Regions from separate parts of the Streptomyces sp. NPDC048644 genome, predicted to be linked through region 2. Evidence: riboswitches for the same ligand, from Rfam matches in the RefSeq annotation. Region 2 holds a riboswitch; the other holds the start of a gene.
The links. Region 2 has a riboswitch for glycine ahead of gcvP (aminomethyl-transferring glycine dehydrogenase). Riboswitches for the same ligand answer to the same signal wherever they lie in the genome.
Positions count from the first base shown of each region.

Region 1: it holds a riboswitch for glycine, as region 2 does, so the genes downstream of both, gcvT (glycine cleavage system aminomethyltransferase GcvT) here and gcvP (aminomethyl-transferring glycine dehydrogenase) in region 2, are expected to answer to the same signal.

Region 1 covers NZ_JBICVO010000004.1:71,832-87,383, reverse strand. Annotated here, with positions in the region: gene nadE (ammonia-dependent NAD(+) synthetase) at 1-414, opposite strand, end outside; gene ACGFNI_RS10045 (GH25 family lysozyme) at 468-1,022, opposite strand; gene ACGFNI_RS10040 (glycosyltransferase family 4 protein) at 1,128-2,468, opposite strand; gene ACGFNI_RS10035 (response regulator transcription factor) at 2,676-3,419, shown strand; gene ACGFNI_RS10030 (ATP-binding protein) at 3,481-4,905, shown strand; gene ACGFNI_RS10025 (hypothetical protein) at 5,193-5,492, shown strand; gene ACGFNI_RS10020 (MarR family winged helix-turn-helix transcriptional regulator) at 5,559-6,023, opposite strand; gene ACGFNI_RS10015 (L-serine ammonia-lyase) at 6,289-7,671, opposite strand; gene ACGFNI_RS10010 (APC family permease) at 7,776-9,446, opposite strand; gene glyA (serine hydroxymethyltransferase) at 9,660-10,919, opposite strand; gene gcvH (glycine cleavage system protein GcvH) at 10,986-11,363, opposite strand; gene gcvT (glycine cleavage system aminomethyltransferase GcvT) at 11,473-12,600, opposite strand; glycine riboswitch at 12,752-12,846, opposite strand; gene ACGFNI_RS09990 (AAA family ATPase) at 13,058-13,762, shown strand; gene ACGFNI_RS09985 (enhanced serine sensitivity protein SseB) at 13,852-14,649, shown strand; gene ACGFNI_RS09980 (enhanced serine sensitivity protein SseB C-terminal domain-containing protein) at 14,709-15,512, shown strand.
Region 2 covers NZ_JBICVO010000011.1:8,983-24,534, forward strand. Annotated here, with positions in the region: gene ACGFNI_RS24235 (DNA polymerase IV) at 1-1,505, shown strand, start outside; gene ACGFNI_RS24240 (PRC-barrel domain-containing protein) at 1,424-1,798, opposite strand; glycine riboswitch at 1,913-2,010, shown strand; gene gcvP (aminomethyl-transferring glycine dehydrogenase) at 2,197-5,082, shown strand; gene ACGFNI_RS24250 (DUF5999 family protein) at 5,152-5,358, opposite strand; gene ACGFNI_RS24255 (hypothetical protein) at 5,703-6,320, opposite strand; gene ACGFNI_RS24260 (glutamate-cysteine ligase family protein) at 6,858-8,402, shown strand; gene ACGFNI_RS24265 (hypothetical protein) at 8,491-9,312, opposite strand; gene ACGFNI_RS24270 (substrate-binding and VWA domain-containing protein) at 9,562-11,346, opposite strand; gene ACGFNI_RS24275 (CPBP family intramembrane glutamic endopeptidase) at 11,530-12,372, shown strand; gene ACGFNI_RS24280 (PhzF family phenazine biosynthesis protein) at 12,436-13,260, opposite strand; gene ACGFNI_RS24285 (PadR family transcriptional regulator) at 13,418-14,029, shown strand; gene ACGFNI_RS24290 (SRPBCC family protein) at 14,085-14,513, opposite strand; gene ACGFNI_RS24295 (Clp protease N-terminal domain-containing protein) at 14,781-15,314, shown strand; gene ACGFNI_RS24300 (DMT family transporter) at 15,532-15,552, shown strand, end outside.

The sequences.
Region 1 (15,552 bases), on a different contig from region 2:
CTGGTGTCGCGCGTCACGGAACTCCACGCCGCCGTCCAGCGCAGCGGCCAGCGCGGCGTCGCTGGCCGGCCTGACGTCGACGGTCAGCAGCCGGTCGGCGCATATGAAGTCCAGTGCCAGCCGGGCGTCCTTCTCGTCGGCCTGGACGCCGTAGGGCAGCCGCATGGCGAAGAACGTCGCGTCGTGCCCGGCGGCGCGGGCCCGCTCCACGGCGAGCTGGCAGAGCCGGCCCGCGGTCGTGGAATCGACGCCGCCGCTGATCCCGAGCACCAGCGACCGCAGGCCGGTGGAGGTCAGCCGCTCCGTGAGGAAGGCCACCCGGCGCTCGATCTCCTGCTCGGCGTCGAAGGACGCGGTCACCTGGAGATCCCGGGCGATCTCCTGCTGCACGGTCATGGACGCCGGGTCGGTCACGGCTGCTCCTCGGTTCTGGTTCCGTCCGGCCTGGTGTGCCGGCTACCGGAACCTTATGCCGGGTGCGCCCACTTCTTGAGGGCGGCCTTGCTGGAGAAGTCCGCGACGTTCTTGTCCAGCGGGCTGTCGGTGTACTGGTGGATGCGCCAGTTCGCCTTGATCCTCGGGTGCCCCGCGGAGACGTAGTCGGCGATCCACAGACCGTCGGCGGCGTACGACGTGGTGTCGTGGTTGAGCCAGAAGTCGCGGTTGCAGTAGAGCATCACGCGGTGCGTCGGGCGGAGCTTCCTCACCTCCCTCAGGAACTGGTCCTTCTGCGCGTTGCTCGCGTACGTGCCGTCGCCGGTGCGCTCCCAGTCGGCGGCCAGGATGTCGCCCTGGACGGACGCGCACTTCTCGACGAAGTACCTGGCCTGGGCGGCGATGTTCCCTGGCCACAGGAAGTGGTAGAAGCCGACCACACAGCCCGCCTTGCGGGCCTTGGCGGCCTGCGCGGACTGGTGCGGGTTGATGTAGGAGCGGCCCTCGGTGGCCTTGACGATCACGAAGTCAAGACCGTCGGTGGAGAACGACGAGTTGTACGAGCTGACATCGACACCGTGCAGCATGAGCGGCCTCCCGCCGATCGGACCTGCGTTCCCGAAGCGTCATCTGCGTCCCAGCAGTTCAGCATGTGTACGTCCGGAGACGCCAGATCAGGGGCGTGAAGTTCCCTATTGAGACGGTGCGTTGGTGGCGGTCGAGGTGGCCGGGGCGGTTGAGGCGCCGGTTGTCCCACGGGTCGTGGTGTCCGCCCCGCCGTGCGCCGTTGGTGCGCCGTTCGCGGGCCGGCGCACGGCGGTGCGGACCCGTCGCGCGAGGCGCCCGGCCCGTGTGCGGACCCACCCGAAGGCCCGCCGCAGGGCCCGCCGCCTGCGGGTGGCCCGCAGCTCGTCGAAGAGCAGCTGGTAGCGGGCGGCGATCGGCCCGGGGTCGTAGCGTGTGGCGCTCTCCAGGGCCGCGGCGGCCATCCGCCCGCGGCGCACCGGGTCGTCGATCAGCGCGATCAGGGCGTCGGCCAGCGCCTGCCCGTCGCCTGGCGGCACCAGCAGCCCGTCCGTGCCGTCCGTGATGATCTCGCCGGGCCCCAGCGGGCAGTCGGTGCTGACCACCGGCACGCCGCAGCGCATCGCCTCGACGAGGGTCATGCCGAAGGATTCGGCGTCCGAAGCGGAGGCGACGACGGCTGCCTTGGCGAACTCCGCCTCGATCGGCGAGCGCGGGCCGGTCAGCTCCGCCCGGTCGCCGAGGCCGAGCCCGTCGATCAGCTGCTGGAGCCTGACCCGTTCGGCGCCGCCGCCGTGGATCCGCAGGCGCCAGTCCGGGTACTTGGCGGCGACCGCGGAGAACGCCTCGACCAGCAGGTCGAACCGCTTGCCCGGGACCAGCCGGCCGGCCGCCGCGATCACCTTGCCGGTGCCGTCGGACGGCGGACCCTGCGGCGCGGGCACGATGTTGGGCACCGCCTGCACGCGGACGCCGGGCAGCGGCATCCGGGCGCGGTAGACCGCGGCGTCCGCCTCGGTGGTGGTGACCACGGCGTCCAGCGTCCGGTAGTGGCGGGCGAGTTCGGCGCGCAGCCGCTTGCCGTGCGCGTCGTGGCGCAGGTGCTCCTGGGCGATGCGCAGCGCGCGGCGCGGGGCGAAGCGGGCCAGGTAGACGTTGATGCCGGGGCGGGTGCCGATCACCACGTGCGCGTCGGTGGCCCGCAGGTGGGCGGCGACCCGGAGGTCGACCAGCCGGCTGTACTGCTCGTAGCGCTTCTCGGCCGCGGGGAAGTCATGCGCGGGCTCGCTGAACCGCGGGTCCGCCATGTCGTCGCTGCCGACCCGGGTGTCCACCAGCGGGACGAGCCGCACCCGGGGATCGACGGCGAACCGCGGGACCTCCCGGTGCCGCAGCATCGAGACGATCTCCACGTCGTGCCGGTCGGCGAGGGCGGCGGCGAGGTTGAGCGTGGTGCGGATGGTGCCGCCGATGGCATAGGCGTTGTGCAGCAGGAGGGTGATCTTCATCCGGTCTTTCCCGGTAGGTGCGCCGCGTGGCTCCGGCCGTCCGGGCGGCGCGGCGGCCGGACGCCCCGGGGCCTGCCGTCCGGCCCGTGACCACGCTGGCGCCACGGGGTAAGCCCGTGGCGTGGCCCGGGTGAGAGCCCGGTAAGAAAGCCGCGGTGGCCGTTCGGTCCAGGGCACCGGCCCGGCCGGGCTTGGCAGACTTGCCCGGTGACCTACGCCGTACTGCTCGCCGAGGACGACCGCCCGATCCGCACCGCCCTGGAGCGCGCCCTGACGCTGGAGGGCTATCGGGTGACCGCGGTCGCCGACGGAATCCAGGCGCTGGCGGCGGCGCACCGCGAGCGGCCCGACGTCATCGTGCTGGACGTGATGATGCCGGGCATCGACGGACTCCAGGTCTGCCAGGTGCTGCGGGCCGAGCAGGACCGCACCCCCGTCCTCATGCTCACCGCCCGGGTCGAGACCGCGGACCGGATCGCCGGGCTCGACGCCGGTGCGGACGACTACGTCGTCAAGCCCTTCGAGGTCGATGAGGTCTTCGCCCGGCTGCGCGCACTGCTGCGGCGGACCGCGCCGGACGGCGAGTACGGCGACCGGGACGGCGCGGCGGCAGGCGAGCCGGGCGCGGGGTACGAGTGCGCCGCGGACAGCGGTGTCGTCGAAGCGGCCGACCTGCGGATCGACGGGCCGTCCCGCAGGGCCTGGCGCGGCGGGCGCGAACTGGAGCTGACCCGCACCGAGTTCGAACTCCTTGAACTGCTGGCGCGCAACGCCGGAATCGTGCTGGACCACTCGACGATCTACGACCGCATCTGGGGCTACGACTTCGGCCCCGGCTCGAAGAACCTCGCGGTGTACGTCGGCTATCTGCGGCGCAAGGTCGATGTGCCGGGCAGCAGGCCGCTGATCCACACGGTGCGCGGCATCGGATACGTCCTGCGGGAGGACTGAGGTGGGCACCGGCCGCGGCGGCGGGCTCCGGGGCAGACCCGGCTGCCGGCTCCGTGCGCGGCTGCGGGACCGCGCGCCGGCCAGCGCGCGCACCTCCTTCGCTGTGACCTTCGCCGCCGGCGCCGCGGCGGTGACCGTGCTTGTCGGCTTCCTCAGCTACGACGCCGCGGCGCGGCTGGTGCGGGTGGACGAGAAGTCGGTGTTCTCCGGGGTCGTACGGGATCTGCGGGACCAGGTGCGGGAGAAGCCGTTCGGGCCCGCGGACTACACGGCAGCCGACGCGGACCACGACGGCCCCCGGGACGACCTCACCCGCCCCACCCGCACCGACGTCCAGGTGCTGGGCGCGGACGGCCGGATCGTGGACCCGGGGCGCCCGCGGCTCCCGGTCGGCGCGGCCGAGCGGGACCTGGCGGGCACCGCCGGGGCCGGGCGGCACGCGGAGCGCGAGGCGACGGCTGACGGCGACGCGTACCACGTGGCGACGGTCGCGCTCGGCGGCGGGCGCGGCGCGGTACAGGTGGCGCAGAAGTCCAGCGCGTCCGAGGACCTGCTGGCCGAACTCCAGGCGCGCACCGCCCTGTTGGCGGCTGCGGTCCTGGTCGTGGCCGGGGCGTCGGGCTGGTGGCTGGCGCGCCGGATCACCGGCCGGCTGGTGCGGCTCACCTCGGTCGCCGAGAGCGTCGCCGAGCACGGCAGGCTGGACGTGCCGGTGCCGGTCGCCGGACGGGACGAAGTCGCGCGTCTCGGCCGGGCCTTCGACGACATGCTCGGGCGGCTGGCGCGCTCGGCCTGGGACCAGCAGCGGCTCGCCCAGGACGCGGGCCACGAACTGCGGACGCCGCTCACCTCGCTGCGCACCAACATCTCGCTGCTGCACCGCTTCGACGAACTGCCGCCCGCCGCCCGCGAGGAACTGCTGGCCGACCTGTCGGGCGAGGCGCGCGAGTTGACCGACCTGGTCAACGAGCTGGTGGACCTGGCGGCCGGGCGGCGGGACGCCGATCCGCTGAGCGAGGTGAGCCTCGCGGATGTGGCGCAGAAGGCGGCGTCCGCGGCCCGCAGGCGCACCGGCCGGGAGATCACCGTACGCACCTACCGCCCCGTGGTCGTCGAGGGCCGTCCGGCCGCGCTGCACCGTGCCCTGTCCAACCTGCTGGAGAACGCCGCCAAGTTCGACGCGGGCGGGACGGCGCCGATCGAGGTCGTGGTCAGCGGCGACCGGCTGGAGGTACTGGACCGCGGCCCCGGGATCGCGGAGGCCGACCTCTCCCGGGTCTTCGACCGTTTCTACCGCGCACCGGCCGCCCGCGGGCTGCCCGGATCCGGCCTCGGCCTCGCCATCGTCCGCGAGATCGCCGCCGCCCACGGCGGCCACGCCTTCGCCGCCCACCGCCCCGGTGGCGGCGCCGTCCTGGGCTTCACCGTCGGCCAGGAGACACCGCCGGGGGCCGGGAGCGACCCCGCGGACACCCAGGGCATGTGAACGGGCGACCGAAGGGGAGTGCGCCGCGGTCGCGTGCGCCCAGTGACGCCACCGCGCTCCCGATCGGAGGGGTTTCGGGTGGCTGCGCACCGTGCTCCGGCGGCATCGGACGCGCCCCGAACCCATGAGTCGATGACGAACGCTTCAGGTCTTCCCCCGGTCTTCGCCAAGCGGGCATGGACCGGCGAGTAGGGGCGTACCACTGTGCTGGGTGCCGCCGGACGTGGAGTCCGTACCGGCATCCGCACCGCACCGGTCACCATCGCACCAACTGGGGGACAGTACCGATGGACATACCCTTCCGCCCCGCCGCCGACCTCCCCGAACCCCACCCCGCGACGCTCTCCGCCGCCCGCTGCGCCGCCGCGTCCGCCCAGGATCCGACGCCGTGCGAGGGCCCGCACACCGCCGCCACGATCATCTCGGGTGACGGCACGGAGGTGGCCGGCTGCCTGCACCACTGCGCCCGGCTGCTGGCCGGTCTCGACGGCGGACGGGTCCACCCCTTCGTCCCGGTGGACCACTCCCTGGAGATCTACTCCCGGGCGGGTGAACTCCCGCCGTTCGCCTGGGAGATCGGCAGGTAGCGCCCGTTTTCGCAGGGCGGCGGGGCCACCGGGCTCCGTCGCCCACTGCCGTCCCGGTGTCGCGCCCTACCGGCCGGGCGCGGCCGGCTCCGCGGGGTGACGGAGGTCCTCGGCGGCGTTCGACACACGCCGGAGCAGGTCCAGGAAGACGGTCCGCTCGGCCGGTTCCAGCGGGGCGAGGAAGACCTGGTTCATCCGGGCGGTGCGCACCGCGAGCTTCTTGTGCACCCGTACGCCCTCGTCCGTGGCGCGCAGCACCGAGCGCCGGCCGTCGTGCGGATCGCGGATCTTGCCCACCATGCCGCGTGCGACGAGCCGGCGGATCACCTCGGCGATGGTCGACCGGTCGAGACCGACCCGCTCGCCGACCGTGCGCTGGTCGAGGCCGTCCTCGTCGACCAGCGCGTTGAGCACCGCGAACTGCGGGGAGGTGACCTCCTCCGAGACGATGGTGTTCCACAGCAGGGTGTGCGCCTGCTGGAAGCGGCGGGCCAGATGGCCCGGGTGGCTGCTGAGGTCGAGCGTGGGCACGCCGGGCCCCTCTCTGTGGTCGTGCGGGTGCCGTGCGTGTCGCGTCGGCGCGGACGTTTCAGTGTACTGGGGCACATTTCGCGCACGGAGTGCCTCGGCGGGGGCGAATGGCCCTGGATACGGGTGAGTTGGGGACGGATCGTCCGTGTGCTGAGTGCATTCGCGGTGTGCGCCTGGCGGGCGGGTGCGGAACGCCTGACGGCCGCGGGCCCGCCCCTGACGGGACGGATCCGCGGCCGTCGTCGCACGCTCCGCCGCCGGCGGGTCAGCACTCGATGATGTTCACCGCGAGACCGCCGCGGGCCGTCTCCTTGTACTTGACGCTCATGTCGGCACCGGTCTCCTTCATGGTCTTGATGACCTTGTCGAGGGAGACGTGGTGGCGCCCGTCGCCACGCAGCGACATCCGGGCCGCGGTGACCGCCTTGACCGAGGCCATGCCGTTGCGCTCGATGCACGGGATCTGGACGAGCCCGCCCACCGGGTCGCAGGTCAGGCCGAGGTTGTGTTCCATGCCGATCTCCGCGGCGTTCTCGACCTGCTCGGGCGAGCCGCCGAGCACCTCGGCGAGACCGCCGGCCGCCATCGAGCAGGCGGAGCCGACCTCGCCCTGGCAGCCGACCTCGGCCCCGGAGATGGACGCGTTCTCCTTGAACAGCATGCCGATCGCGCCCGCCGCGAGCAGGAACCTGACCACGCCGTCCTCGTCCGCGCCCGGCACGAAGTTGACGTAGTAGTGCAGCACGGCGGGGATGATGCCGGCCGCGCCGTTGGTGGGGGCGGTCACCACCCGGCCGCCCGCGGCGTTCTCCTCGTTGACGGCCATCGCGTAGAGGGTGATCCACTCCATGGCGTGCGCCTGCGGGTCGCCCGCCGAGCGCAGCGCGCGGGCGGCGTTGGCGGCGCGGCGGCGGACCTTGAGGCCACCGGGCAGGATGCCCTCGCGGGTCATCCCGCGCTCCACACAGCGCTGCATGACCTCCCAGATCTCCAGCAGCCCGGCCCTGATCTCCGCCTCGGTGCGCCACGCCTTCTCGTTCTCCAGCATCAGCGCGGAGATGGAGAGGCCGGTGTCCTGGGACAGCCGCAGCAATTCGTCGCCGGTGCGGAAGGAGTGCGTCAGGACGGTGTCGTCGAGCTTGATGCGGTCCTCGGCCGCGGCGTCCTCGTCGACGACGAAGCCGCCGCCCACCGAGTAGTACGTCTTCTCCAGCAGGGGCGCACCGTGCGTGTCGTACGCGAACAGGGTCATCCCGTTGGCGTGGTACGGCAGCGAGCGGCGGCGGTGCAGGATCAGCTGGGTGGGCTCATCGAAGTCGATCTCGTGCGCGCTGCCTATCTCGGCTTCGAGGAGGCGGAGCCGGCCGGTGCTGCGGATGCGGTCCACAAGAGCGTCGGCGTTCTCGACGTCGACGGTGCGCGGCGAGTGGCCCTCCAGGCCGAGCAGGACGGCCTTGGGGGTGCCGTGGCCGTGACCGGTGGCGCCGAGCGAGCCGAAGAGTTCGGCGCGCACCGACACGGTCTGGGCCAGCAGCCCGTCCTTCTTGAGCCGTCCGACGAACATCCGGGCGGCCCGCATCGGGCCGACCGTGTGGGAGCTGGAGGGGCCGATGCCGATGGAGAAGAGGTCGAAGACAGAGATGGCCACGGTGGCGAACTCCCTTGTCTGCTCGTGGTGAACGGTGGAGCAATGGGGTGGTTGATACGTTTCTGCGCCGACTGACGAGCGTAACCCGGACCCGGCGTCCGTGGTCAGACGGCGACCGTCGGGCGGTCGTCCTCCGGGGTAACGGACGGTGCCGCTGCCGTATCGGCGGCCTCCGGCGGGGCGTCCGTCATCGGGTCCGCGCCGGCCAGGCCCGTGCGATGGGCCCGTACCCCGGCGCGTACCGCCCAGAAGTAGAAGGCCACGGCCGAGACGGCGACCAGCGCGATGTCCAGGCCGCCGGGAATGACGCCGAGGCCGCCGAAGTCCGGGCTGCCCAGCGCGGAGACCAGGGCCATCCACAGCAGGAAGGCGACCATCCACCACGCCGGGGCGAACTGCCCGCGCAGCCGCCGGCCGCTACGGCGCAGCACCAGCGCGGCGACGGGCACCGCGATGAGGGTGATCGCCGCCACCTTGGCGGTGTCGGGCGACCGCGACCAGTACAGCGCGCAGGACGCGAAGGCGAAGGTGAGCGGACAGAGGACGGCGGCGGCCGGGAGGCGGAACGGGCGCGGCAGATCCGGCTTGGTCCTCCGGAAGACGCCGACCGCGACCGGGCCGATCAGATACGAGATGACCATGGCCGACGAGATCACCCCGGCCAGCGCCTCCCAGCTGTGCCCGACGGTGACCAGCAGCAGCACGGAGAAGCCGAGGTTGAGCCACATCGCCGGGCGCGCGGTGCCGTACCTGGGGTGCACGGCGGCCAGCTTCTTCGGGAAGAAGCCGGTCTCGGCGATGTTCTGGACCATGTAGGCGGCCGACGCGACGTTGGCGATGTTCGATCCGGCCGGCGAGATGAAGGCACCGAACTGGAGCATCGTGACGACCCAGTGCAGCATCAGCAGCTTGGCGAGATCGGCGAAGGGCGAGCTGAAGTCCACGCCCCGCCAGCCGCCCGCCTGAGTGAGCTGCTCGGGCGGTACGGCGCCCAGGTACGCGGTCTGGAGCGCCAGGTAGATCACCAGGCCGAGGGCGAGCGCCCCGACCAGCGCGACGGGGATGGCACGGCCCGGGTTCTTGGCCGCGCCGCCGAGGTTGACCACGGCCTGGAAACCGTTGAACGCGAAGACGACGCCGGACGTGGTGACGGCGGTCAGCACCGCCGACCAGCCGTACGGGGCGAAGCCGCCGTGCGCGGTGAAGTTGGAGGTGTGGAAGCCGGAGGCGATCAGGGCGGCCACCGCGAGGACCGGGATCACGAACTTGACCAGGGTCAGCACGGTGTTCGCGCGGGCCAGCAGCTGGACCGACCAGTAGCAGGTCAGCCACAGTGCGACGGTCAGGACCAACGCGACGCCGATGCCCGTGGCGGTCAGCTCGTGGTGCTCCCCGTCGACCAGGCCGCGGGCCCAGCCGAAGCTCCAGGAGGACATGTACTGGGTGGCGGCGATCGACTCGATCGGGATGAGCGAGGCGACGGCGATCCACACCGCCCAGCCGGTGAGGAAGCCCAGGACGGGCCCGTGCGAGAGGTGACCGTAGCGGGCCATCCCGCCGGGGATCGGGTACGCCGAGCCGACCTCCGCATACGTCATGGCGATCATGCCGATGAGGACGGCGCCGATCACCCAGGCCGCCAGTGCGGCGGGGCCCGCCACCTGGGCGGCGGTGCCTGCGCCGAAGAGCCAGCCGGAGCCGAAGATCGATCCGATGCCGATCATGATGAGGGCGAAGAGGCTGAGCCCCTTCCTGTTGCCCGCGCTCATGTCCATGGAGTGCGTGTGTCCGTCCTCTGTCGCGGAAGCCCCCGTCACCCAGGGGCCATGCCACCATAAGTGCCGACAAAGGCACGGAATGCGGGCAGGCAGACCGCGAGCCCGGGACCAACGGCCCCGGGCTCGCGGCCCGTTCACCTTCTCCAGGCCGGCGGACCGGCCTCCGGAAGGCTCAGTTCGTGCAACGCGTCACATCGTGGCGCGCGCCCCTCAGAGGGAGGGGTAGAGCGGGTACTTCTCGGCGAGCGCGGTGACCCGGGCCTTGAGGGACTCGGTGTCGTAGCTGGGCTTCAGCGCCTCGGCGATGATGTCGGCGACCTCGCGGAAGTCCGCCTCCTGGAAGCCGCGGGTGGCCAGCGCCGGGGTGCCGATCCGCAGGCCCGAGGTGACCATCGGGGGCCGCGGGTCGTTCGGGACGGCGTTGCGGTTGACCGTGATGCCGACCTCGTGGAGACGGTCCTCGGCCTGCTGGCCGTCGAGCCGGCTGTTGCGCAGGTCGACCAGGACCAGGTGCACGTCGGTGCCGCCGGACAGGACGGAGACCCCGTGCTGGGTGACGTCGTCCTGGACGAGGCGCTCGGCCAGGATGCGGGCGCCGTCCAGGGTGCGCTGCTGACGCTCCTTGAAGTCGTCGGACGCCGCGACCTTGAAGGACACCGCCTTCGCCGCGATGACGTGCTCCAGCGGGCCGCCCTGCTGGCCGGGGAAGACCGCCGAGTTGATCTTCTTGGCGAGGTCCTGGGTCGACAGGATCACGCCGCCGCGGGGACCGCCGAGCGTCTTGTGCGTGGTGGTGGTCACGACGTGCGCGTGCGGCACCGGCGAGGGGTGCAGACCCGCGGCGACCAGACCGGCGAAGTGCGCCATGTCGACCATCAGGTAGGCGCCGACCTCGTCCGCGATGCGGCGGAACTCGGCGAAGTCCAGCTGACGCGGGTAGGCGGACCAGCCGGCCACGATCAGCTTCGGGCGGTGCTCCTTGGCGAGGCGCTCGACCTCTTCCATGTCGACCAGGTTCGACTTCTCGTCGACGTGGTAGGGCACCACGTTGTAGAGCTTGCCACTGAAGTTGATCTTCATGCCGTGGGTGAGGTGTCCACCGTGGGCGAGGTTGAGGCCCAGGATGGTGTCGCCCGGCTTGATGAGGGCGAACATGGCGGCGGCGTTGGCCTGGGCGCCGGAGTGCGGCTGGACGTTGGCGGCTTCGGCGCCGAAGAGGTCCTTGATCCGGTCGATGGCGATCTGCTCGACGACATCGACGTGCTCGCAGCCGCCGTAGTAGCGGCGGCCGGGGTAGCCCTCGGCGTACTTGTTGGTCAGGACGGAGCCCTGGGCCTCCATGACGGCGACCGGAGCGAAGTTCTCCGAGGCGATCATTTCGAGGGTGGACTGCTGGCGGTGCAGTTCGGCGTCGACGGCGGCGGCGACGTCGGGGTCGAGGTCATGGAGGGAGCTGTTGAGAAGCGACATGAGTCTTTCCTGGGGAGTCAGGGGGCGCGAAGCGCTTCCGGGACGGGCGGGGGCCGAGCGGCGTACTCAGCCGGCGGTGAAGGCGGTGTACTCGTCCGCGGAGAGCAGGTCACCCGGCTCGGCGGTGATCTTCACCTTGAACAGCCAGCCGCCCTCGAACGGGGCGGAGTTCACCAGCGAGGGGTCCTCGGCAACGACCTCGTTGACCTCGGTGATCTCGCCGTCGACCGGCGCGTAGAGATCGCTGACCGACTTGGTCGACTCCAGCTCACCGCAGCTTTCGCCCGCCGTGACCGTGGCACCGACCTCGGGAAGCTGCACGAAGACGACATCGCCGAGCGCGTTCGCCGCGTGCTCCGTGATGCCGACCGTCGAGACGCCGTCCTCGGCGACCGACAGCCACTCGTGCTCCTTGCTGTAGCGCAGCTGCTGGGGGTTGCTCATGGGTCGATTCTCCTGTACGCGAAGGTGTGAATGTGAAAGGGGTCTTGCACAGTGAGACACACGGGGTGCGGCGGCGCCCCGGGCACCGTGATGTGCCAAGGGGGACGGGCTACTTCTGCCGCTTGTAGAAGGGCAGCGCGACGACCTCGTACGGCTCGTGGCTGCCGCGGATGTCCACCTTGACGCCATCGGTGCCGGGCTCGGCGTGCGCGGCGTCGACATAGGCGATGGCCAGCGGCTTGCCGAGGGTGGGCGACGGCGCTCCGGAGGTGACCTCGCCGACGACCGTGCCCGCCGCGTCGACCACGGGGTAGCCGGCCCGCGGGACGCGGCGGCCCTGCGCGATCAGGCCCACGAGCTTGCGGGGCGGCGCGGACTCGGCGCGGGCGGCGGCCTCCTCCAGCGCGGCGCGGCCCACGAAGTCACCGCCGTTGGAGGTCTTCTCGAACTTCACGACCCGGCCGAGGCCCGCGTCGAACGGCGTGGTGGCGGAGGTCAGCTCGTGCCCGTACAGCGGCATGCCGGCCTCAAGGCGCAGGGTGTCGCGGCAGGAGAGACCGCACGGCACCAGGCCCGCGTCCTTGCCCGCCGCGGTCAGCGCCTCCCACAGGGCGACCGCGTCCGCGGGCCGGACGAACAGCTCGAAGCCGTCCTCACCGGTGTAGCCGGTACGGGCGATCAGCGCCGGTACGCCGGCGACCGTGCCGGGCAGACCCGCGTAGTACTTCAGCCCGTCCAGGTCGGCGTCGGTGACGGCCTTGAGGATGCCGGGGGACTCCGGGCCCTGCACCGCGAGCAGCGCGTACGCGTCCCGGTCGTCGCGGATCGCGGCGTCGAAACCGCCCGCGCGTGCGGTCAGCTCGTCCAGCACGACCTGCGCGTTGGAGGCGTTGGCGACGACCAGGTACTCCTGCTCGCCGGTCCGGTAGACGATCAGGTCGTCGAGGATCCCGCCGCCGGCCTCGCAGATCATGGTGTAGCGGGCGCGGCCGGGCTTGACCCCGCCGATGTTGCCGACCAGGGCGTAGTCCAGCAGGTCGGCGGCGCGCGGTCCGGTGATGGTGATCTCGCCCATGTGGGAGAGGTCGAACAGGCCGGCGCGGGTGCGGACGGCGACGTGCTCGTCGCGCTCACTGCCGTAGCGCAGCGGCATGTCCCAGCCGGCGAAGTCGGTCATGGTCGCGCCGAGCGCGCGATGGGTGGCATCCAGCGCCGTGCGGCGGGGGGCTTCTGTCATGGTTCCGGGCTCCCAGGCAAGGTTGACAGGACATGTCTCCCCATCTGTCATCGGAACCTGAGAGGTTCACCGGAATCCCGCGAACGGGCCGGTTTGCACCTTGGGTGGAGCCGCCCCGTCAGCCGGGCAGTGGCTCGCTTTTCAGATCTGCCTCGCCCGCGCGGTATCGGGGCCTGAGAGATTCAAGGGAGGACTTGCTCCTTCGGCGCCCCGGCGCGCAGCCGGGGACTCTCCCGCGCGGATTCAAGCGGCCGGTATGCAGTTGACGGTGCACGAGTGAACACAGATGTGCACGTGGCGCCGACATCATTGCACGGGATCGCCGGACGCAGGAGTCCCGGTCGCCGCCCCCTCGGCAGACGGAAGAGCCCGCCGACCGCCTTGATGGACATTACCTTTTCTTGACACTCTGCGGGCAGGTACGGGCCAGGCCCGGACCACCGGACCGGGAGGGGCGATCACGGTGCACAGCGAAGCCGCATACGCGACGACGGCGGGGGTCGCGCTGCCGCGCCCGCCACGTGCGCCGCAGGCCGTACCGCAGCCCCTGGCACGGGAGGGGCACGGGCACGTCATGGACCTGCGGGCGCTGCCCGCCGCCCGCCGCACGACGGGGCTGCGCTGCGCCCCCGGCGCCCTCGTCGTGGTCTCGGGACTGCCGGGCAGCGGCAAGAGCACGCTGATGGACCGCCTCGTCCCGGCGCTGGACGGCCGCGGTGCCCCGGTGCACCGCATCGACTCGCAGGACGCCCGCGCACGCTGGGAGCGCGGCAGGCTGCGCCGGTGGCCGTACCCGCTCTACCGCCCGCTGGTCCGCGCCGCCCACTACGCGGGGCTGCGCCGCGCGCTGCGTTCCGGCGGCAGCGTGGTGGTGCACGACTGCGGGACGCTCGCGTGGGTGCGCCGCTGGGTCGCGCGGGCGGCCCGCCGGGACGGCCGGCCCCTGCACCTGGTGCTGCTCGACGTGCCGGCCGAGGTGGCGCTGCACGGCCAGGCGTCGCGTGGCCGAGGGGTGTCCTGGTACGCCTTCGCCCGGCACCGCAGGGCCGTCGGCCGGCTGCTCGGCGGCGCGGAGCGGGGACGGCTGCCGCGGGGGTTCGGCTCGGCCGTCCTGCTGGACCGGGCAGCCGCCGACGCGCTGCGCACCGTCAGGTTCGGCTGAAGCGGACCGCGCGGGCGGGCAACGCGAGCCCCGTCCTACTCGTCTAGGCTTTTCGGCCAGGTAGCGCGGTTGGGAGCAGGCGGATGGACATGAACTTTTCGGAGCAGGGGATACCTCAGCTGGCATGGCCGGCCAATGAGTTGGAAGAGGTGCTCGCGGCCTCGGTCGGGCATCCCGGGGCGGGTGGCCGGATTGTGGAGGTGCTGGGCCGCAGCCGGCTGTGGATCCCGCTGCCGAACGGCGGCGGGCCGGACAGCGCGGGCCCCGGCGCGGGCGGCCTCGACCTGCCCACCGTCGAGATCGACGGCCTCGCGTACGTGCCGGTCTTCACCTCCGAGCAGGAGTTCCTGCGGGTCGTCGGCTCGCACCTGTCCTTCACCGTCGCGCCGGCCAGGGAGTTCGCCCGCGGGCTGCCGCCGAAGCTCGGCATCGCCGTCAACCCCGACGGCACGGTCGGGGTGCCGCTGCCGGCACCCGCGGTGGCCGCGCTGTGCCGGGAGGACGGTCCCGAGGCCGGGATGGTGCCGGGCGGCGGCCGGGTGCGGCTCTTCGAACCGGACTGGCAGGACGAGCCGGTGGACTTCCTCGCGGCGGCGGGGCTGGAGTTCTCGGCCGCCGGATTTGTCCTGACTGCCCGACGTGTCCTGGCAAGCGTGGAGGGCGACACGCCCGCGCTGTTCGTCGGAGTTCAGGTCGACACCGCCCAGGCGCCGCTGCACGACGACCGTACGCAGGAGGCCGCGTTGTCGGCCCTGGGACGTGCGCTCGGCGCGGTCCCGGTGCCCTGGCCCGTCCAGCTCGTCATGCTGGACATCGCCCAGGGTGATCCGGTGGCCGACCGGATGCTGGAGCGCGTGCGTCCCTTCTACGCCCGGGACCACTCGTAAGCTGGTTGGATGACGGGCGGGCGCACCCCACGTGCCCTGCCGGAGAAGGGACGGACCACGTGAGCGCGGGTGCGCATCAGGGAGCGGCGGCGGCCGGCCAGGTCGAACAGATGCTGGCGCAGGTCTCGCCCGGCCGCTACGACGCCTACGAGGCGTTGCTGCACGCCCTCGCCGCCGGACAGGTCTGGATGCTGCTCTGGCACGGCCGGGCCGGCATGCCCGACGCGCAGTACGGCAACATGGAGGTCGACGGGCTCGGTTACGCGCCGTGCGTCACCTCGGCGCCCGAACTCGCCGCATCCGGCTGGAACCGCGACCACGAGCTGGTGGCCGGTGCCGACATCGCCGCCTCGCTCTTCCCCGACCGCTGGGGCCTGTGGCTGAATCCGCACGCTCCCGGCGGCGGCGTCGGTATCCCCTGGCTGGACCTGCGCCGGATCGCAGGCGGCCTCGACCGGCTGCCCGCAGGACCGCTGCGGATCACCGAACCGGCCATCGAACTCCCGCAGTTCTACGCCCTGCTCGCGCAGAACGCGCACCGCACGCCCGCCGTACGGGCGTTGCGCAGGGCCTGGGTGCAGCCCGCACTCGGGGCGCCCTATCTGGCCATCGGCCTCGACCTGTACGACACCGGCCAACAGGCCGTGGACGCGGTGCGGTTGATGATCCAGCAGTCGATCGGCGCGGTTCCGGACGGCCTGCCGGTGTCGACCGTCGCGATGAACGACGAGTACGACCCCGTCGGCATGTGGATGCGGGCCTGCGCGCGGCCCTTCTTCGACCGGGACGGCTACGGCGCCCCCGGCGGTCGGATGCCCGCCCCCGCGCCGTCCTACGGCTACGGCTACCCGCGTCCCTACTGACACCACCCGGCGCGTGACGGCGTCGATTTCCGGGCGGATT
Region 2 (15,552 bases):
CGACGATTCTGCATCTCGACATGGATGCGTTCTTCGCAGCCGCCGAGCAGGCGGCCAAGCCGAGTCTGCGCGGGAAGCCCGTGATCGTCGGCGGGGTCGGGCCGCGTGGGGTCGTGTCCACCGCGTCGTACGAGGCGCGGGTCTTCGGGGTGCGGTCCGCGATGCCGACCGCTCAGGCGCGTCGGCTGTGCCCCAACGCCGCTTACTTGAGTCCGCGCTTCACGGTCTACCGCCAAGTGAGTGGCTTGGTGATGGAGCTGCTGCACGATCTGTCGCCGTTGGTCGAGCCGCTGAGCCTGGACGAGGCGTTCGTCGATCTGGAGGCCGGTGGCGTCGCCGCCGAGACGGCGGCCGTCCGTGCTGTGGGGGAGCAGCTGCGGCGGGACATCAGGGCCGTCACGGGCCTGACCGGTTCGGTGGGGCTGGCGGGCGCCAAGATGCTGGCCAAGATCGCGTCGGAGGCGGCCAAACCGGACGGCCTGGTGGTGATCGAGCCGGGCACCGAGCGGGAGTTGCTGGGGCCGATGCCGGTGCGCACGCTGCCCGGGGTCGGTCCGGCGACCGCGGAGGCGTTGCGCAGGGCCGGCATCGCGACGGTGGCCGAGACCGCGGAGGCGGGTGAGGCGGAGCTGGTGCGGCTTCTGGGGCGGGCGCACGGCGCGGGGCTGTACGCCATGGCGCTGGGCCGGGACGACCGTCCGGTGGTGGCCGAGCGTGACGCGAAGTCGGTGTCGGTGGAGGACACCTTCGACGTCGATCTGACCGACCGGACGCGGGTGCGGTCGGAGCTGCTGCGGCTGGCCGACCGTTGCGTGCAGCGGCTGCGGGCGGCCGGCCGCTCCGGGCGCACGGTGGTCATCAAGGTGCGGAACTACGACTTCTCGACGCTGACCCGGTCGGAGACGCTGCGCGGGCCGACGGACGATCCGTCGGTGGTCCGCGAGGCCGCCACCCGGCTGCTGGAGACCGTCGACACCACGGGAGGGGTGCGACTGCTCGGTGTGGGGGTGAGCGGCTTGGCCGACTTCACGCAGGAGGACCTGTTCGCCCAGGCGGCGACGGAGCGGGAAGCCGCGGAAGCGGCTCTGGCGGCCCAGGCGGCGCCTGCGGTGGAGGCGGCGGGGCAGGGCGAGCCGGAGCCGGCGGAGGAGGTGCGGCCACGCGTCTGGCACCCCGGGCTCGATGTGGTTCACGAGGAGTTCGGCGCGGGGTGGGTGCAGGGCAGCGGTGTGGGGCGGGTGACCGTACGGTTCGAGCAGCCCTGGTCGGCGCCCGGGAGGGTGCGGACGTTCGCCGTTGACGATCAGGCGCTGCGGCCCGGGGAGCCGTTGCCGCTGGTGGGCGGGGATCCGGCCGCGCAGCCGCCGCCGGGTGCCGGGGTGGGGCCCGTGGTGTCCCCGGGGGCGGGCGGCGGGCCCGCGCCTCAGTCGTCCGTTCCGGCCACCCGTCCGAAGTCCTGGTCGGCGGGTGCGGAGTCCGGAGGGGAGGAGATATCCAGCCGGTAGTGGTGGTAGAGCTGGAGTTCCTGTTCGGGGGAGAGGTGCCGGCCGACTCCGAAGTCGGGGGCGTCCTTGATCAGCTTGCGGTCGTACGGGATGTGCAGTCCCTCGTCGACCACTTTGCTGGGTTCCAGGGGGACGAAGGCGTCGCGGCTGAAGAGACCCGTGCGTACCGCGGCCCATTCCGGCTCTCCGGTCGCGTCGTCGAGATACACCTCGTCCACGGTGCCGATTTTGGCTCCGTGGCGGTCGAATGCCTTGCGGCCGATCAGGCTCCGGGGATCGATATCGGTTTGCACGGCCCCTCCAACTGGTCGCAACTGCCTTGTGACAACTACCAAACGGCACATTTCATGCCTCGGCCACTCGAAGGATCTCTCGGATGGCGCGCTGGTAGGCTGGCAAATGGCCGCAGACCCCATGCGGGAGAGTCCTTTGCCGTTCGCGGCGGGGGCGCCGAAGGAGCAAATCCTCCCCGGAATCTCTCAGGCACACGTACCGCATGGACGAGGTCACTCTGGAAAGCAGGGCGGGCCACGGGCGATGCAGCGCGGAACCCCTCCTCACCGACGGTGAAAGCCGGTCCGCGGGCGTGGGCCGGTGAAGCTCTCAGGTTGAGATGACAGAGGGGGAGGCCGTCCGGGCACCAGTGCCGTGGTGCCCCTCGTAGGTCGCTGAGACCAGGAGGCCCCCGCAGATGACCACCACACGCATCTCCTTGACCGAGCTGGAGCGCGGTACGCCCTTCGAGCAGCGGCACATCGGCCCCGACGACGCGTCGCAGGCCAAGATGCTCGCGCAGGTCGGGTTCGGCTCGCTGGACGAGCTGACCGCAGCCGCCGTGCCCGACGTGATCAAGAGCGCGGAGGCGCTGGACCTGCCGCAGGGCCGCTCCGAGGCGGAGGTCCTGGCGGAACTGCGCGGTCTCGCCGACCGCAACAAGATTCTCTCCCCGATGATCGGCCTCGGCTACTACGGCACGTTCACCCCGCCGGTGATCCTGCGCAACGTGATGGAGAACCCCGCCTGGTACACGGCGTACACGCCCTACCAGCCGGAGATCTCGCAGGGCCGCCTGGAGGCGCTGCTCAACTTCCAGACCATGGTCGCCGACCTGACCGGGCTGCCGACCTCCGGAGCCTCCCTCCTGGACGAGGGGACAGCCGCGGCCGAGGCCATGGCGCTGTCCCGCCGCGTCGGCAAGGTCAAGCAGGGCGTCTTCCTGGTCGACGCGGACTGCCTGCCGCAGACCATCGCCGTCATCCGGACCCGCGCCGAGCCGACCGGTGCCGAGGTCGTCGTCGCCGACCTGAGCGACGGCATCCCCGCCGAGATCGCCGAGCGTGGCGTCTTCGGCCTGCTGCTGCAGTATCCGGGTGCCTCCGGGACGGTCCGTGACCCGCGTGCCGTCATCGCGCAGGCGCAGGAGTTGGGCGCGGTCGTCACCGTCGCCGCCGACCTGCTGGCCCTGACGCTGCTCACCTCGCCCGGAGAGCTGGGCGCGGACATCGCGGTCGGCACCACCCAGCGCTTCGGCGTCCCGATGGGCTTCGGCGGGCCGCACGCCGGGTTCATGGCCGTACGGGAGAAGTTCGCCCGCAGCCTGCCGGGGCGGCTGGTGGGAGTGTCCGTCGACGCCGATGGCAACAAGGGCTACCGCCTGGCGCTGCAGACCCGCGAGCAGCACATCCGTCGCGAGAAGGCCACCAGCAACATCTGCACCGCGCAGGTGCTGCTGGCCGTCATGGCGGGCATGTACGCCGTCTACCACGGGCCTGACGGGCTGGCGGACATCGCACGGCGCACCCACCGCTATGCCACGATCCTGGCCGACGGTCTGAAGGCCGGCGGCGTGGAGCTCGTGCACGACACGTACTTCGACACCCTCACCGCACGGGTTCCCGGCCGGGCCGCCGAGGTCGTGGCCGCGGCCCGTGAGGCCGGCGTCAACCTCCGCCTGGTCGACGCCGATCTCGTCGGTATCGCCTGTGACGAGACCACTGGCCGTGCGCAGCTGGCCGGTGTCTGGGGTGCCTTCGGCGTCCAGGGCGACGTCGAGCGGCTGGACGCGGCTGCGGCCGATGCGCTGCCCGAAGAGCTGCGGCGGACCAGCGGGTACCTCAGCCACCCGGTCTTCCACCAGCACCGTTCCGAGACCGCGATGCTGCGCTACCTGCGCCGACTCTCGGACAAGGACTACGCGCTGGACCGCGGCATGATCCCGCTCGGCTCCTGCACGATGAAGCTGAACGCCACCACGGAGATGGAGCCGGTCACCTGGCCCGAGTTCGGCCAGCTGCACCCGTTCGCACCGGCCGGCCAGGCGCAGGGCTACCTCACGCTGATCCAGGAGCTGGAGGAGCGGCTGGCCACGGTCACCGGCTACGACAAGGTGTCCATCCAGCCCAACGCCGGCTCGCAGGGCGAACTCGCCGGTCTGCTGGCCGTGCGGGCGTACCACCGGGCCAACGGCGACGAGCAGCGCACCGTCTGCCTGATCCCGTCGTCCGCGCACGGCACCAACGCCGCCAGCGCCGTGATGGCCGGGATGAAGGTCGTCGTCGTCAAGACAGGCGATGACGGTGAGGTCGACACCGGCGACCTGCACGCCAAGATCGAGAAGCACCGCGACGAGCTGGCCGTCCTGATGGTCACCTACCCGTCCACGCACGGTGTGTTCGAGGAGCACATCACCCAGATCTGCGCGGCCGTGCACGAAGCGGGCGGCCAGGTGTACGTGGACGGCGCGAACCTGAACGCGCTGGTCGGGCTCGCCGAGCCGGGCACGTTCGGCGGCGATGTCTCGCACCTGAACCTGCACAAGACCTTCTGCATCCCGCACGGCGGCGGTGGCCCCGGCGTCGGCCCGGTCGGCGTCCGCGCCCACCTCGCGCCGTACCTGCCCAACCACCCGTTGCAGCCCACCGCGGGCCCGGAGACCGGTATCGGCCCGATCTCCGCCGCTCCCTGGGGCTCGGCCGGGATCCTGCCGATCTCCTGGGCGTACGTCCGGCTGATGGGCGGTGAGGGCCTCAAGCGCGCCACCCAGGTCGCGGTGCTCGGCGCCAACTACATCGCCAAGCGTCTGGAGCCGCACTACCCGGTGCTCTACACCGGTCCCGGCGGGCTGGTCGCGCACGAGTGCATCATCGACGTCCGGCCGCTGACGAAGGCGACCGGTGTGAGCATCGACGACGTCGCCAAGCGGCTCATCGACTACGGCTTCCACGCGCCGACGATGTCCTTCCCGGTGGCCGGCACGCTGATGATCGAGCCGACCGAGAGCGAGGACCTCGGCGAGCTCGACCGGTTCTGCGACGCGATGATCGCGATCCGCGCGGAGATCGAGAAGGTCGGCTCGGGCGAGTGGGACAAGGACGACAACCCGCTGCGCAACGCCCCGCACACGGCGAGCGCGCTGGGCGGCGACTGGACCCACGGCTACACCCGCGAGGAGGCCGTCTTCCCGGCCGGCGTCGTGGCGGCGGAGAAGTACTGGCCGCCGGTGCGCCGCATCGACGGCGCCTTCGGTGACCGCAACCTCGTCTGCTCCTGCCCGCCGATGGAGGATTACGACAGCTGACGTACCGGCGCAGCAAGAAGGGCCCTCGGCAGTTCTGCCGGGGGCCCCGTTGTTTCCGTGGGTGCCGCGTCAGACGGTGGTGGCGAGCCGCGATCCGCCGATCGGCCGGTGCGGCGCGATGACCTGCCCGTCCGGCAGAAGCTCACCGGTGTCCTCGAAGAGGAGGACGCCGTTGCACAGCAGGCTCCACCCCTGTTCCGGGTGATGGGCCACCGGATGCGCGGCTTCCCGGTCGGTGGATTCGGCTGACGGGCAGGGCGGCTGGTGCTGACACATGGATGTTGTCTTTCGCTGCGGTGTGGTGAATGTTGTTGTGCGGCTCGATGAAGTCGTCATGGCCGCTTCCCCCGTTTCCTTCGGTTCGGTCCCAGTGTTGCCCCGCGGACGGAATTCCGCAGGGATTTCGCCGCAGTGGTACGCACTCGATAGGGACGTGTCACCCGTGCGGGCGGTTGCTCCCAAATGCGCACCCTCCGAAGGGTGTTGGTGGTGATAGCGGCGGTCCGGTCCGCGCGGGTGAGCGCAGCCGAGCGCCCCGCGGCCGGAAGGGCTCGCGGGGCGCTCGGCTGTGCGACGGCGTGCGCCGTGTCAGGTTCGGCGTGCGGATGCGGCGTGCCGGGTCAGGCGGTGGAGCCGAGTGCCGACGGGCCGAGCGGTGCCTGGCCGAGGAGCGGGGCGGGGGTGAGGCGGCGGGTGAGCCGCGGCAGCAAGTCGGCGACCCGCTGCGGGAGATGAGCGGCGATGCCGGGCGGCGCGGGCGCGAGCGGCACCAACAGGTCGCCGGCGGCGGGCAGTCCTGTGGTGCCGTCGGACGCGATGTCGTGGTGCAGCCACAGCGTGACCATGTACAGCTCCGGCACGGAGAGCAGGCGCGGTTGGTACGCGGCGCTGAGTGACTCGGCCTGGACCAGGGCCTGTTCGGTCGCGGTGACGTACGGGCCGCTGCAGAAGTGCGAGAACGTCCAGCCGTCCGCCGTGAGCCGGGCCTCGGCGGCTGCGACCGGACGCTCGCCGCCGCGTACCAGGAAGCGCCAGCCGGCCAGCCGGGTGTGCGGCGGGCCGCCGGCCTGGCCGATGCCCTTCAGTACGTGGACGGGGAGCGGTTGGTCGGCGCTCAGCGGGCCTTGGTGGGAGCGCAGCGCGGGGGTGCGGGCCTCGCGGACGGCGGTGGGCGAGCCGAGGGCGGCGAGGACGCTCCGCAGGGCCGGCGGGGGTGCGGCAGGGATGTGCAGCGGCATGGTGGGTCGCCTCTCACTTGGGAGACACGGTGGTGCGGGTAAACGCGGACGACGCTGTCAGCGTGCGGGGTCAGAGCCTGGCCGGCCGCTGTGCTCGGCGCAGATGCGGGCAACGCGACACTGGGCACCAAGTCTCTGCCTCGTCAGCGAAGTTTATACGACACTTGTTCAATCGGTGTTTCCGCTAGCCGTTTCGTGAATTTACGGCAAGGCGAAATCAGGACCCGCGGGAGAGATGTTTTCCACCTCTTTGTGCGGGGGGCGTTCGCGGCGCCTTGCCATTCCTCTTCCGTGCGGTAGGCCGGATTTCGTCGGCGTTTCTCACCAGAGAAATGCCGGGAGTGATTGCCGCCGTGCTGTGCCATGGGAATGTGCCAGAGCGCTCTGTCGCTCCAGCCTATCGATAACGGAACGCCCCTGAGGCGTTATTGATCAGGTTGCGGGGCATCATCGACCGTGACGCGTGCCCCGGCGGTGCCGGGGACGGCCCCGAGCGGCCCGTTGCCGCGGGCCGTTCACTTGAGGAAGGACCCTTCGATGGGGGAGAAGGTCGCTGTGGACGGTATCGGTCCGGCGGACCGGGAGCGTTATCGAAGAAAGCTTCACGAGTGTCTTGAGGTGCTTGCGAGGCTCTTGGGGGAGAAACGGTTCGATCGCCCGAAAAATCTGGTCGGGCTGGAGATCGAGCTGAATCTTGCCGGTGCCGACGGGCTGCCCAGGATGATGAACTCGCAAGTGCTGGAACGTATCGCCAGCCGGGATTTCCAGACCGAACTCGCCCGGTGCAACCTGGAAGTGAACATCGCGCCGCACCGTTTGCACGGACAGGTACTCGGCCACCTCGCGGAGGAACTCCGTACCGGCCTCGCCTACGCGGACCGAAAAGCCGGCGAAGTGGCGTCCCGCATCGTGATGATCGGCATTCTGCCGACGCTGCACTCCACGGATCTCACGGTCGCCAGCCTCTCCGAAATCGACCGCTACGTCCTGCTCAACGACCAGATGCGCGCGGCCCGCGGCGAGGACTTCGCGCTCGACATCCAGGGTGTCGAGCGGCTGGTCGCCCGGTCGCCTTCGATCGCGCCCGAGGCGGCCTGCACCTCCGTCCAACTGCACCTCCAGGTGACGCCTGGCCGCTTCGCCGCCGTCTGGAACGCGGCGCAGGCCATCGCCGCGGTGCAGGTGGCCGTGGGCGCCAACTCGCCGTTCCTCTTCGGCCGCGAGCTGTGGCAGGAGTCGCGGCCACCGGTCTTCCAGCAGGCCACCGACACCCGGCCGCCCGAACTCCAGGCCCAAGGGGTGCGCCCGCGCACCTGGTTCGGCGAGCGCTGGGTCGACTCCGCGTACGAACTCTTCGAGGAGAACGTCCGCTACTTCCCGCCGCTGCTGCCGATCTGCGGACCGCAGGAGCCGCTGGCCGTCCTGGCGGACGGTGAGGTTCCGGACCTGGCGGAACTGGTGCTGCACAACGGAACGGTCTACCGCTGGAACCGGCCGGTCTACGCGGTCGCCGACGGCGTACCGCATCTTCGGGTCGAGAACCGCGTGCTGCCCGCCGGGCCGACCGTCGACGACGTCATCGCCAACACCGCGCTGTACTACGGCCTGGTGCGCGCGCTGGCCGATGAGCCCCGCCCGGTGTGGACACGGCTGCCGTTCGCCACGGCTGCGGAGAACTTCGACACCGCCTGCCGGTACGGCATCGACGCGACGCTGCGCTGGCCCCGGCCTGGGCGGGGCGGCCTCGCGGAGATACCCGTGGTGCGGCTGGTGCGCCAGGAACTGCTGCCGCTGGCCGCCGCGGGACTGGATGCGTGGGGTGTCGAACCCGCCGACCGTGACCGCTATTTGGGGATCATCGAGCAGCGTTGCGCACGTCGGATGAACGGCGCCTCCTGGCAGGTCGCCGCGTACCGTCACGCCGTGCACCAGGGTCTTGAGCGGGACGCGGCGCTGGCCGCGATGACCCGTCGCTACAGTGAACTGATGCAGACCGGTGACCCGGTGCACACCTGGCCGGTCGCCTGGCCCGTCGCGGAGGGCACCGTTCCGGGGGCGCGCCGCCCGGCCGGGCACCCCTGACCGCGGCCCGCTCGGGGCGCCCCTCGTCAGGCACGTGGGCGGCGCCCCGGGGCCGGGGCAACCGGGCAGACTCGGGTGACGCCGACGGCTACTCCCCGACGTCGAACCGCAGTTGGAAGTTGCCGGAGGCGTCCCGCCTGAGGCCGCCGCCCGTGATGCGGAAGGAGCCGTTGCCCCCGGCGTGCCTCTTGAGTTCGTTGAACGTGGAGACGATGTTCTTCGTGGACTTGCCGTTCACCGTGGTGAGGATCTGGTCGTAGGTGGCGTCGCCCGCCGTGAATTCCAGGTCGTCCTTGCCCTCGGGCATCAGGCGGCCGAGTGCCTCCTTGGCCTCTTCACCTGAGATGTTCTGCCGGAAGATGCTGTCCGGGAGCTTGTCCGGCACGTCGGCGGGTCCGGTGGATTCCTGGAGCGCCTTCGTGGCCAGCTTCTTGAGCTGCCCGTCCGACTTGCCGACGGTCTTCTCGAAGAGCGCCACGGCCTGGGACCACTGGTGGATGAACGCCTCGCTGGCCGTGTACTTCTCCTGCGGGGCGCGGTAGTTCTCCATCATCACCGCGACGCTGCCCTGGCCGTCGCGGCCGTAGAGGTTGTGGAAGTGCCCACCGGACAGCGGAGCCTTGCTCGTCGGATGCGTGGGGTGCTCTTCGTAGTCCGGGGTGGTTTCGTCCATGTCGTACATCTGGTCCCGACCGGGCAGCGGTCGCCCGAACGTCGTGAGCGCCCCCGACCGGCGCGCCGACATGCCCTCGCGCTTGTCGGGGTCCGCCATGGCATCGGCGTACTCCCCCAGCCGCTCCGGTGCGGGGGCCCGCCCTGCCCGCTGCACCGGCACGCCACCGCCCGATGCGCCGGAACTCCGTACGAGACGCGATACGGCGCTGTTGCCCACCGATCGCTGGAGTGACATCAGTGAGTTGGCCGTCAACCGCTCCGTACCGAGCCGGGGGGCCGGCGCCGGGGGCCGCCGGGCGCTGCCGGAGGACCCTTTCCGCTCGGGGCTCTGCGGGACGGGCCGCTGTCCACGGGCACGCACTTGTCCTCCAAAGGGTCTGGAGTATCCGATCCAAGCCGCTCGCCGCCGTGGCGTCCAGGCCCCGGAGGGCAGCCGCAGGTGCCTCCTTCGCCGTCCCTTCGGGCACATCGGGGAGCACGCGGGCTATTCGGGCGCCGTGCTGCCCGCCGTGATGATGGCCTTGAGGATCACCTCGTGGATCTGGGAGGGGTCGCTCACCTCGTGTGCCGAGCCGCCGGTCGGCGCCACGATGCGGTCCAGGGCCGTCTTGTCGGCCTCCGGGCCGATCGCGATGGCGATCAGCGGCACCGGCCGCTGCGGATCCGAGAGTTTCTTCAGCCTGGTGACCAGCGCGTCGAGGCCGATGCTGCTGGAGTCGTCGTTGGCGCCGTCGGTGACGACGACCAGGGCGTTGAACTTGCCGTCCGCGTACGTGTCGTGGGCCTTCTGGTAGGCGGCGAGCGTGGTGTCGTACAGGCCCGTGGCGCCGTTGGGCACGGGGGCGAGCGAGCGGAAGGCGGCGGCCAGTTCGTCGCGGTGGGTGCCGCCGTTCGTGCCGGGGTCGCCGAGCCGGACGGTGGGGGACAGCTCCAGGTAGTCCCTGTCGCCGTCCAGGAGCGTGGCGAACTTCCACAGCCCGATCTCGTCCTCGGGTGTGAACGTCGCCAGCGCCTGGAGCAGCGAATTCTTCGCGAGTTCCATCCGGGACTGGCCGCCCCTGCCGGGGACTTGGCCGGCCATCGAGGCCGAGGCGTCCACGACCGTGGCGATCCGGGCGCTCTGCACCGTGATCGTCCACATTCCCAGCAGCGCCTGGATCTCCTTGACCGACGGCGGATCGGCCTGCTCGACGGTGTAAGGCTGCGGCGCGCGCCCGCCCGCCGTCCGGATCACCTTCCCGGCGGCCTCGCCGTTGCCCGACCGGAAGCCGTGCTCCCGCAGGACCCGCTGCCCCGCCGCGCCGGCAAGGAGTGTCATGAAGCGGCTGGCGGCGCGTGACTGGTCGGCGGTCAGCTCTTCCTCGTCGACGAGGGTGTACGGGTAGTCGAGCCGGGCCGTGCCGTCTTCGGGGTAGAAGAGGTCCAGGTCAGGGCCGCCGTTCGCGCTCGTGTTGTGCGCGAAGGCGGCCTGTTCGGAGAGCAGCAGGGCCTGATTGCGGCGCGGATTGCCCAGTTCCGCTCCGGATCCGTCGCGCGGCAGGGTGGCCAGCACCTGCCCGTCACCGTCCGCGACCCGCTGGTAGAGCATCTTGGCGGTGGCGGCGGTCCTGGGGTCGGCGGTGCCGTCGCTGCCCTTCGCGTGCGCGGCGTCGATCCGCGCCAGCGCGAGCAGTCCGGTGGCGCTGCGCGCCGGGTCGGCGACCCCGAGACGCAGCGCGTCACCGCTGGTCGCGGTCTCGGTCAGCCCCGACCAGGTGTACGTCTTCTTCGGCCAGCCGAGTTTCCTGGCGGCCGAGGGGACGGCGCCCAGCGCGACGGGTGAGGAAGCGACGGTTCCGCTGGCGGTCAGCGGAGTGCCGCTCTCCGCGCCGACCCGGTCGGCCCAGATGCGGGAATCGGGTATCCACACCTGGAATTCGGATCGGGCGGGGCGCTGCCCGAGCGAGTCGGCGACCTCCGCGCCGGACCGCGCCGTGACGTTGACGTCCAGGCACTTCCCGTCCGTACGCGTCTCGTTCTCCCGCGCGCTGTCGGCCACTTCGTCGAGCGCGGGGGCGATGTCGGGGGAGGCGACCACGTCGAGCCGTGCCACGTCGCCGCCGCACGGTGCGCCGAACGGCAGCAGATCGCTGCGCAGCGCGACGACGGTGCCGGCGGCGACGGCGAGGACGAGGGCCGTGGCGATGACGACGGTACGGCGGCGGGCACCGGGGCGGCGGCCCTCCGTGCCGACCGGTTCGGAGTCGTCGGGCAAGCTGTGACGTCCCATGGCGGTACCGCCTCTCCTGACTCTCGGAGCTCGATCGAGATGTGAGGGGGAGGAGCACACGCCACGTGGATGGCGCCCGTCCCCGGCCTGTCGCGCGCGATCTTCGTACCTGCTGCGGCGACCCTAGCGGGGCGTTGATGGTCCAGTGGCGGTATTGCGGAAGTGGTGGAATTGGTGGAATTTGTGCAGTCGGATGCGAGCCCCCTGGCCGATGCGGACGTGCCGGGCAAGGGGCCTGGCGCGGGACGTGGTGAAGGGGTGGGCGGCGGCCTGTCCCGGCGGGTGCTGGGGAGTGAGACCCTCCTCGTGCTGGCACTCTCGCTGGGCGCCAGCGCGGTCTCCGCGCTGATCAGCTTCATCGGCTCGGTGACCAGGCCCGGTGGCCTCAAGGACCAGGCGGCGACGCTCAACGGCTCGCACGCGCCCGGACGGCCGTGGCTCGATCTCGCCTGGCAGCTCTTCGGCATCGCGACGGCGCTGGTGCCCGTCCTCCTGGTGGCGCACCTGCTGCTGCGGGAGCGGGCCGACGGGCTGCGGGCGCTGGGCTGCGACCGGCGCAGGCCAGGGTTCGACCTCGGCCGGGGCGCCGCGCTCGGCGCCGCGGTGGGCGGCTGCGGCCTGCTGCTCTACCTGGGTGCGCGGGCGGCCGGGTTCAACCTCACGGTGGTCCCCGAGTCGCTGCCCGACGTGTGGTGGAAGATGCCCGTGCTGATCGCGTCGGCGGTGCAGAACGCCGTCGTGGAGGAGGTCATCGTTGTCGGGTATCTGCTGCGGCGGCTGGGGCAGTTGGGCTGGGGGCCGCTGCCCGCGCTGGCGGCGAGCGCGGTGCTGCGCGGTTCGTACCACCTCTACCAGGGCATCGGCGGGTTCGTCGGCAACATGGTGATGGGCGCGATCTTCGTGCTGCTCTACCGGCGTTGGCGGCGGGTCGGGCCGCTGATCGTCGCGCATTCCCTGATCGACATCGTGGCGTTCGTCGGGTACGCGCTGCTGGCGGGCCGGGTGGACTGGCTGCCGACGTTGTGACGCGGCGGGCGGGCGCGATGCCTGCCCGCCGCCCGGTGCGGGGCCGGCGCCCGCCCCGCAGGGTCAGCCCCGGACCAGCAGTTCACCGTCGATGACGGTGACCGCGGAGCCGGTCAACAGCGTGCGGTCACCGCGCAGTTCGGTACGGACCAGGCCGGTACGGGCGCCGCCCTGCAGGCCGGTGAGTGCGGCACGGCCGATGCGGGGTGCCCAGAACGGCGCGAGCGCGGTGTGCGCGCTGCCCGTCACGGGATCCTCGCCGATGCCCACCGCGGGGAAGAAGCAGCGGGTGGCGAAGTCGTAGCCGGCCGCCGGGTTCTCGGCGCGCGCGGTGGCGATCAGGCCCCGGCCGCCGTGCCCGGCCGGCGTCCTGAATTCCGGCGCCAGGGCGCGCACCGCCGCTTCGTCGGCCAGCTCGACCAGGAGGTCGCCCACCTGCGGCCCGGTGTCGTGGGCGCTGAGGATCTCGATGCCGCCCAGTCCTGTGGCGACCGCTTCCGGTACGTCGACGGGGGTGAGCGGGGCGGTCGGGAAGTCCATGGTGATCGCGCCGCTGTCGTCCGTGGCGGCGGTCAGGACGCCGCTGCGGGTGGCGAAGCGGATGGTCCCGGTGGCCGCTCGGGTGGTGTGCAGGACGTGCGCGGTGGCCAGGGTCGCGTGACCGCACAGGTTGACCTCGGTGGCGGGGGTCAGCCAGCGCAGCGCCCAGTCCGCGGTGCCGCCGGCGGGCAGCGGATGGGCGAACGCGGTCTCGGAGAGGTTGACCTCGGTGGCGACCTGCTGGAGGTAGCGGTCGTCGGGGAAGGCGTCGGCGTCCAGGAGAACGACTCCTGCGGGGTTGCCGGCGAAGGGGCGCGCGCTGAAGGCGTCGACGATACGAATCCTCATGCGCGGAGCGTAGATCGGTGGCAAAGCCGCAGGCCAAGGCCAATGTCAAGAAATTGGACCCGGCGGGGATTGCTGAACGAACAGTAGCGATATATCGTTGAGGCATCGCGACCGATCAGCGATAGGGCTGGTCGGCACCGGAACGGAAGGACGCCTCATGCGTTCCCACGGACATGACCATGGACAGGAATACGGCGGACCCGGGCGCCGCGGCGGCCGGGGTGACTTCGGCGAGAGGTTCGAGGGCCGGCGCGCCTTCGGCCCGTTCGGACCGCCTTTCGGCGGCGGGCCGTTCGGTGGGGGACGGGGCCGCGGCGGACCGCGCGGCCGGGCCCGGCGCGGCGACGTGCGCGCCTCGATCCTGACGCTCCTCAAGGACCGCCCGATGCACGGCTACGAAATGATCCAGGAGATCGCCGAGCGCAGCGGCGGGGCGTGGAAGCCCAGCCCCGGATCGGTCTACCCCACCCTCCAGCTCCTGGAGGACGAGGGCCTGATCGCCAGCGCCAGCGAAGGCGGCAAGAAGCTCTTCTCGCTGACCGATGACGGCCGTACGGAAGCCGGGAACGGTTCGGACGCGCCCTGGGAGGAGGCCGGTCGTGGCGTTGACTGGGAGGCCATGAACGAGATCCGCAAGGCGGGCGGCGGCCTCATCGAGGCGTTCCGCCAGGTCTGGGCCACCGGCACGCCCGAGCAGCGGGACAAGGCCATGGCGGTGGTCAACAAGGCGCGGAAGGAGCTGTACCTGATCCTCGCGGAAGAGGACTGACGGCGGTGTGCGGCCGTCGCCCGGCCGCCGCGCGCGGGGCCGCCGGCCGGTGGCCTCAGCTCACCAGGCCGGCGAGCTTGCGCAGCGACTGGTCCAGCGCGGTGCCCGCGGAGTCCTTGAGTTTGCCCGCCATCAAGGACACCGCGGCACCGGTGAACTCGCCGTCGATACGGACCGTCGTCGCCTCGCCGTCCGGCGTGAGCGCGTACCGCATGACCAGTTGCACCCCCATCGGGCCCTTCCCGCCGATGTCCAGCAGCCGGCCGGGCTCCAGCGCCCGCACCGTCCAGGTGACCTCGGCCGGGAACCCCATCAGCTTCATGTTCTCCTCGTAGCCCGCGCCCACTTCCAGCGGCTGCGGGCCGCCCTTGGGGAAGGCGGTATGGGTGGCGTTCCACTGGCCGTAGGAGTCGAAATCGGTCAGCCGGTCCCAGATCCGTGCGGCCGGTGCGTCGATCCGGGCCTGAGCGGTGACTTCGGCCATGCGATCACCCCTTCATCTCTGCCTGTCCCTGGCGGTGCCGCGGAAGGTATCCGCAAACGGGCCAATCCACAAGGCTGATGGCCCGTCAGTTTCCCTGAGGTGCAGGCCACTGCGGAGCGCCGGTCAGCCACATCGGCCGCCCGTACCCTTCCCGGCCTCTCCTCCGTAAGGATGAGAAGCGCGGGGCGCGAGCCCAACCAGGGTGGGATGCGCAAATGCTTCCCACCGAGGATGCTCGGCCCTTCTCGGGCTGGTGGGGTGGGAACTGTGCAAAACCGTACTGCGTGCAGCGGCGGGGAAGGCCCTGCCAAGGAAGATCCGGACGACCGGCTCACCGTGGAGCTGGCGTCGGTGATATCCGCTGCCCGCAGACGTGCCACCCGGGACGGCGACCGGCAGGTCGACACCGCGCATCTGCTGCACGGCCTCCTGGAATGGGATCCCGCCGTCCGCGACGTCTTCGACGGCGGCCCGCCGCAGATCGCCCGGCTGCTCGGCTATCTCGTCCAGCGCAGCATCGGCTACGGACTCCAGTGGCACGGCACCGTCGAGGATTCCGGCGCGGTTCCGGTGGTGGCCGAGGGCGGCGTCCCCGGCTGGTCGCCCGCTGCCGCCGCCGCGATGGACGGCGCGCTGGACCGCGCCCACGCCCGTTACGTGCTGCGCGCGGGCTGCCTCGATCTGCTCGCGGCCCTGGTGGACGACCCCGAGTCGCGGGCCGTCGAGGTGCTGCACCGTGCCTCCGTGGACACCGCGCGGCTCGCCGCCCGGCTGGACGGGGAGCGCCAGGACCCGGCCTGACCCGGCGGACCGGCTCACCAACCGTCATGACAGGTGCGTGAGGGGTGACGCTGCTGACGGCGGCTGTCATGATGACCCGATGCATGCGTCTTCGGGGAACCCTGCCGGTGCGGCAGCGGGGCCGGGTCAGGGAATTCGGGATTCCGGGGGAGGCCCGTCATCGGCGCCCGCCACCGGGTCGCCCGGCGGCGGTGCCGCCCCTGGGCGAGGCGTGTCACTGGCCCTCGCGTTGCTCGCC